Regions from separate parts of the Bradyrhizobium sp. UBA2491 genome, predicted to be linked through region 2. Evidence: predicted binding sites of a transcription regulator. Region 2 holds the regulator's gene; each other region holds the start of a gene.
What was found. The regulator LexA, encoded in region 2, represses DNA repair genes until DNA is damaged. The targets are predictions, from matches to a motif close to TGTTCNNNNTGTGTTCNG.
Positions count from the first base shown of each region.

Region 1: the regulator LexA is predicted to act here: its motif matches at 720-737, upstream of B2W55_RS32580 (PA0069 family radical SAM protein).
Region 3: the regulator LexA is predicted to act here: its motif matches at 906-923, upstream of B2W55_RS07090 (DUF3072 domain-containing protein).

Region 1 covers NZ_DDOP01000100.1:43,244-45,508, reverse strand. The annotation lists gene B2W55_RS32585 (glycosyltransferase) at 26-595, opposite strand; gene B2W55_RS32580 (PA0069 family radical SAM protein) at 759-1,925, shown strand; gene B2W55_RS32575 (VOC family protein) at 2,070-2,265, shown strand, end outside.
Region 2 covers NZ_DDOP01000066.1:68,474-70,738, forward strand. The annotation lists gene glp (gephyrin-like molybdotransferase Glp) at 1-549, shown strand, start outside; gene lexA (transcriptional repressor LexA) at 794-1,498, shown strand; gene B2W55_RS22095 (hypothetical protein) at 1,772-2,200, shown strand.
Region 3 covers NZ_DDOP01000023.1:68,340-70,604, reverse strand. The annotation lists gene B2W55_RS07095 (hypothetical protein) at 566-898, opposite strand; gene B2W55_RS07090 (DUF3072 domain-containing protein) at 1,014-1,160, shown strand; gene B2W55_RS07085 (hypothetical protein) at 1,272-1,526, shown strand; gene B2W55_RS07080 (hypothetical protein) at 1,706-1,963, opposite strand; gene B2W55_RS07075 (ATP-dependent helicase) at 2,089-2,265, shown strand, end outside.

The DNA of each region.
Region 1 (2,265 bases), on a different contig from region 2:
GGAATCAAGTAATATGCAAGCGCATTTACGCGACCATGATCCGGCTGCGCAGCATGGTGCGCGAGGAGCGGCCGAGCCGGCGCAGCAGGCGGGCCTCGGAGCGACGGGCATCCGGGCGATAGCCGCCGATCCGCTCGTAATGGTCGCGCGCGATCAGCAGCCCCTGTTCGGCCGAGGGCCCCGCGAGCATCCGGGCGACGAATTTGAGGCCGTCGCGCAGGCCGGGGTCGGAGTAGGGCGCGCGGGCATAGCGGAAGATGCCGGCGCGATCCTTGCCGCTCGCCGCCACCATCTGGATGAACTGGGTGGTCTCCTCGATCCAGCCGGCATCGAGCACGGCGCCCGGATGCAGGAACATCAGCCAGGGCGAGCGCGCCTGCTTGGCACCGGCAGCGAGGGCTGCGGCGCGGGTGCCCTCGAAGCGCACGAAGCGGCAGCCGGCGACGTCGGCGACGCGCTCCATGATGTCGGTGTTGGTGCGGTCGACCAGCAAGACTTCGCGGATGATTCCCGCGGCTGCGCCCGGCACCAGCGCCGCCAGGGTTGCGACCGCGGTGCGCTCGACCCCGTCGGTCGGAATGATCACGCTCAGCATGATTTGAGGCTTCGGTGGCTCAAACGATTGGAGAACTCCGGTCGTGTTATCACCTTGTCATATTCAAAGCAGCCTGTTCGGCTGTAGAATTTTGCAGCACTGTTCTGTGGAATTTCTGCGCTCGTGTTCTTGATTTGTTCTTTGGCTGTGTTAGCTTCAAAGCATGAGCCGAGCATCCTCTCATGCCCTCAAGCACCCGCCGGTAACGGCGCCCTCCGATAACCCGGCGGGTGCACCTTCCCCGTTTCCCGAACTTGCGGTCGCGATCGAGCGCGAGCGGCGGCGCGGCCGCGGCGCGCAGTCCAACGCCAGCGGCCGCTATGAGGCCGAGGCGCGGACGGCCTTCGACGACGGCTGGCAGAGCCTCGACGACCTGCCGCCGTTTCAGACCAGCGTGGCGATCGACACTTCGCGCAAGGTGATCACCCGCAACGACTCGCCCGATATCGGCTTCGACCGATCGATCAATCCCTATCGCGGCTGCGAGCATGGTTGTGTCTATTGCTTCGCGCGGCCGACCCACGCCTATCTCGGCCTGTCGCCGGGGCTCGACTTCGAGTCGAAACTGTTCGCCAAGCCGGATGCGCCGGCGCTGCTCGAGAAGGAGCTGGCGGCGCCGGATTACGAAGCGCGGATGATCGCGATCGGCACCAACACCGATCCCTACCAGCCGATCGAGCGCGAGCGGAAGATCATGCGTGGCATCCTCGAGGTACTGGAGCGCGCCGGCCATCCGGTTGGCATCGTCACCAAATCGGCGCTGGTGACCCGTGACATCGACATCCTGGCGCGGATGGCCAAGCGCAACCTCGCCAAGGTCGCGCTGTCGGTAACGTCGCTCGACCCGAAGCTCGCCCGCACCATGGAGCCGCGCGCTTCGACCCCGCCGAAACGGCTCGAGGCTATCAAGCGGCTCACCGAGGCCGGCATCCCGACCACGGTGATGGTCGCGCCCGTGATCCCGGCGCTGAACGATTCCGAGATCGAACGCATCCTCGATGCGGCTGCCCACGCCGGCGCGAAGGAGGCGAGCTACGTGCTGCTGCGGCTGCCACTCGAGGTCCGTGACCTGTTCCGCGAATGGCTGATGGCGAACTATCCCGATCGCTACCGTCACGTCTTCACGCTGATCCGCGACATGCGGGGCGGCCGCGACTACGATTCGCAATGGGGCACGCGGATGAAGGGCACCGGCCCGATGGCCTGGATGATCGGCCGCCGCTTCGAGATCGCCTGCGAAAAGCTCGGCCTCAACAAGCGGCGCACCAAGCTGACCACGGATCACTTCGCCAAGCCGAAGCGCAATGGCCAGCAACTGAGTTTGTTCTGATGCCACGGGCGTCATTGCGAGGAGCCAACGGGTCCGCGCGGAGCGCGGCCCGATGACAGGCGCCGCGACGAAGCAATCCACGCTTCGCCATATGAGGTACGATGGATTGCTTCGCTTTCGCTCACAATGACGGGAAAGGTAAACATGAGTAACGCCCCGACCGCGCGCTTCACCGTCCTCACGCTCGGCGTCAGCGACATGCGCGCCAGCATCGCTTTCTACGAGTCGCTCGGCTTCATCAGGAAGATGCGCGCGACCGGCGAGGAGGTCGCGTTCTTCGAGACCGGCGGCACCGTGCTCGGGCTGTTCCCGTGGCATCTGCTGGCCGCCGATGCCGGGC
Region 2 (2,265 bases):
GCCGCCGACACCGTGGAGGCGACCACGGTCGGCATCCGCCGGGCGCGCGAGGCCGGAGCCGACGTCCTGATCACCACCGGCGGCGCCTCAGTCGGCGACCACGACCTGGTCAAGCAGTCGCTCGAAGCCGAGGGCGTCGCGATGGCGTTCTGGCGGATCGCGATGCGGCCGGGCAAGCCGATGATGCACGGCCGGCTCGGCGCGATGCGGGTGATCGGCCTGCCCGGCAATCCGGTGTCGTCCTATGTTTGCGCCTTCCTGTTTCTGGTGCCGTTGATTCGTGCGCTGAGCGGCCGCAAGACCGTTCATCATGTCCGCACGAGCGCGCTGCTCGGCCGCGACCTCGCCGCCAACGACCAGCGCGAGGACTATCTGCGCGCCCGTCTCGAGGAGCGCGCGGACGGCTCGCTGGTCGCCACGCCCGTCATGCAGCAGGACTCGTCGCTGCTCGGGAATCTCGCTGCGGCGCGGGCACTTCTCGTGCGTCCGCCGTTTGCGCCCGCCGCTGCCAAGGGCAGTGAGTGTGAGATCCTGACGCTGCCGGAGTGAGGCTTTCGCGGCTCGCTGGTTGCGTGTTGCCTTGACCCGTTCACCGGAAATTAAGAGGTTGCGGAACACATATCGAACATATAGTGTCCGTTCATGATTTGTTTCGAGTACTGGTGTCTACAAACGGGAGGCCGCCAGGGAGCGCTTGCAGCAAGCACCATGCTCCCGAGGTCAGGCCCGGCCTGCAGGCCCCACTGAAGAGTCTCGGAATCGAACGACGCTATCAACCGGGGGAATACTCGAGATGCTCACGCGCAAACAGTACGAACTTCTGCGTTTCATCAATGAACGTCTGAAAGAGGCCGGCGTGCCGCCCTCCTTCGACGAGATGAAGGATGCGCTCGACCTGCGCTCGAAGTCCGGTATCCACCGCCTCATCACTGCGCTGGAGGAGCGCGGCTTCATCCGCCGCCTGCCCAACCGCGCCCGCGCCATCGAAGTCATCAAGCTGCCCGAACTCTCCGCCGGCGGCGGCAACGGCCGCCGCGGCTTCACCCCGAGCGTCATCGAAGGCACCCTCGGCAAGCGTCCCGCGACCCCGCCGGTCGCCGAGGACGACGGCAACCGCCCGGTGGCGGTCCCGGTGATGGGCCGGATCGCGGCCGGTACGCCGATCGAGGCGCTCCAGACCCGCAGCCACACCATCAGCGTGCCGCCCGACATGCTCGGCACCGGCGAGCATTATGCGCTGGAAGTGCGCGGCGACTCGATGGTCGATGCCGGCATCCTCGACGGCGACATGGCGCTGATCCAGCGCAACGACGTCGCCAACACCGGCGACATCGTGGTGGCACTGATCGACGAGGAGGAAGCCACGCTGAAGCGCTTCCGCCGCCGCGGCGCGTCGATCGCGCTGGAGCCGGCCAACACTGCCTATGAAGTGCGTATCCTGCCGCCGAACCGGGTCCGCATCCAGGGCAAGCTGATCGGGCTGTATCGCAAATACTGAGCGCAAATACGTGTACTGAGCCGCAAATACTTGCGGCGGCGAGGAACGAGCGACACATCGGATCGTTCCTTGGAAGATAGCGCAAGGTGCAGTCTGCCCGATGCGCTCCGATACCTCCCACGCAGCGTCGCGTGTTTGTGATCGGAGCGTTCAACGGCCAGTCGTACAATCGCCTCGAAACGAGCCGACACTCGTTCGCTATCGTCCACTCTGGTAGAGGCCCATGCCTCAAGGAGAGGCACGGGTCGCTACCTCGAAACGAGGAGCCATCCGATGTGTGACTATAGTCTGCACGCCGTGGCATCGCGCCCCGCCATTGTCGGAGAGACGCTGATCACGACGACCTTCCGCGGCACGTCGACCCGCGGTTTTGCTTCGGAGAACGATCCCACTGTGGCGGTCTGCATGCTGCCGGGTACCGAGCTCGCTTTCGCCGAGAACGTTCGCTACGACAGCCGCTGGATCTGGACCAAGACGATGGGCTTCCGGGTCGGCGTGTTCAACGAAGTCGAGCCCGACGTTCCGGATCGACATCATGACGCGGTCGAATTCCCCGACGGGAGCCATGTGCTGGTGACCCAGCTGGTCGAGGGGCAGCGCGTCAGCGTGCTGCAATTGCCGGCGCTGCATCCGGCGGTCGAGCACAAGCCGAAGGCTGTGGAGCGGCGGCCCTCCGCATTCGCGTCGCTGTTTTTGGGTTAAACGCATCGTCGCCGCGGAATGAGCTGTTCGGCGGCGAATGACCAAAGCGATTTCGAGCGACCCCG
Region 3 (2,265 bases), on a different contig from region 2:
TCGCGACCGGAACCAAAAGTTCCAACCAATGGTGGAACTTTTTCGCTGAACCTGATCAGCGCTCCCGTTGCTCGTCATTCGCCTGCAACATTGCGTGTGTGGCGATGGTTAAGGATTCGAAGCGACGAAAACGAAGCATGTTCGCCGCGAATGCAAATCTCTCTTGCGGGCTGAAGAGCTGGTTGACGACGCCACCCGCATGCTCGCGCCGATTGTACGATCTTGATTCACGATCGAAAGACTAGCGGTCCGCTGGCCAGCTTCGCCGCACCAATTGCACCCGCTCGATGTGGCTGCATTGTTCGCAGCGGTATTGGAGAATATCCCTGCCCTCGCTGCCCGGATGACTGCTCTCGAGCCGCATCGTCCTGATGCAGCTGACGCAGGAGATCAGCGTCAACAGCGGACTGCGATCGTCATTCATCGATACCCGCGGCGGCGCGGTCGGGTCGGCGATCATGGCGCTGGGCGATGCTGTGGTGTTGGCTCTCACCACAACAAAATGCAGATCCTGCGGATCGGGTTCCTGCCCCGAAACCTCATTTGGGCGCGATCCGCGTTTCCCTCAGACCCTGTCGACCGGCCGTTCGGGGCGCACCTTGGCGCTCTCCTGGCCCGGCACGGGTTTGGCCTTGTCTGATTTTGCCGGCGCTACCGGGCGATCCCCGTAGCTTCGGCTCAGCCGCTCCCGGACCGTCGGGAGCCGATCGCCGCCGCCGGCCGCCCTCCACCGGCCGATCAATTCAGCCACTTCTGCGCGCATCGCGAGCAGTCGATAGGACGCTTCAGTGCAATCAAGATCGTGATTGACCTGATCCCGGATCGTTGCCTCGACCAGGGTCATTTCCGCCCGCAAGGTGCTGATCCGACGCCGAATTTCATTGATTTTGTTGTCCATGGCTTGTTAGAACAAAAATAGAACATATTGTCAAGTCACGATCCGGCAAGCGAGGTGAGCGATGAGCATGGCAGCGGTGAGATTTGGCGGGGTTGCAGAGCGCATGAGCGGTCTGATGAGCCGCGCCCAGGCGTTGCGGTTGAGGAGCCTCGCCGAGGAGGCCTACCAGCCAAACCAGTACGCGCGCGACCTGACGTCAGAGGAAGCGGAACGACGCATCGATGCCCTGAGGGCCGAGATCGCGCTTGCGGACTCATTCTGAATTCCGGGCCGCGCATGCGGTTCGGTCCGGACACCCACTTTAGGCTTTGATATAGCGGCACAGTTGGTTGTTTCATTATTGCTGTTGCTGCTTTGCCTTTGGGGGGCCCACGTGCTGGAGCTGGAGAAGCGATCGCCGCTTGCGTTCACGATCACGCTGAAGGATGGACGAACGCTCGCGACCGTCGGCGACGCCGCGGACTACCTGTCCAAGCTCAATGTTGATCAGCGCGAGCGCGGTTATTGGAAGTCGGCGATCATGATGTTCAACAACGCCATGCGCGAACCCAGCTATCTGAAGATCGCGACCATGAATCTCCGCTCTGCCCTTGTGTATGACCGCCTCGTCGACGACCTTGGCTTGTGATTGTGGCGTGGCAGCTACAGCCGAATCGACGGCCGTTGCGTAACGCGCTGGTCGTTATGGCCGCAAACAAGGTAACGGCGGTACACGCGACGGCTGGGCGCTGATACGCTTTGGCCGCACTCTCGGGCCGCCTCGGAGGGCCAAGGCGGCCCATTTCTTTTCAAGGCAATCTTGTCTTTTCAAAGCAATTTTGCGCGGACGAACAGCGTCCGCAGCGCATTCGTCGCCTGCACCGTCAGCATGGCATTGCCGGCCGCTCTCTCCAACGCAGCCACGGCGTCGCCATGCAGCGAGCGGAACTCCATCCATTCGACAGCACTGAGATTGCTGATGAAGCGGTAGGCCTGGCCGACGGTCGCGAGCGTTACCGTCTCGCCGTTCAGCCGCACCTTGAACGTCGCCTTCAGCGGCGTGTCGGATTTGGATACTTCACCCATAAACATCACCCATGGCGCGGTTGTGCTCCGCACCGCGTTAATGTCAATCTAATTTCTCGGCCCACACCCCGGCGTGTTCGCCCCTCTGAATCGCAATGTCTGTTAGCGTTTCGTGGGGGTGATTCGTGCCTGATCCAGCCAACACAGCCTATCTCGATGCGCTCAACTCCGAGCAACGCCGCGCCGTTGAGCACGGGGTCGGCAAGGATTGCACCGTCGGCGCCCCGCTGCTGGTGATCGCCGGCGCTGGCTCCGGCAAGACCAATACGCTCGCCCACCGTGTCGCGCATCTGATCGTCGCA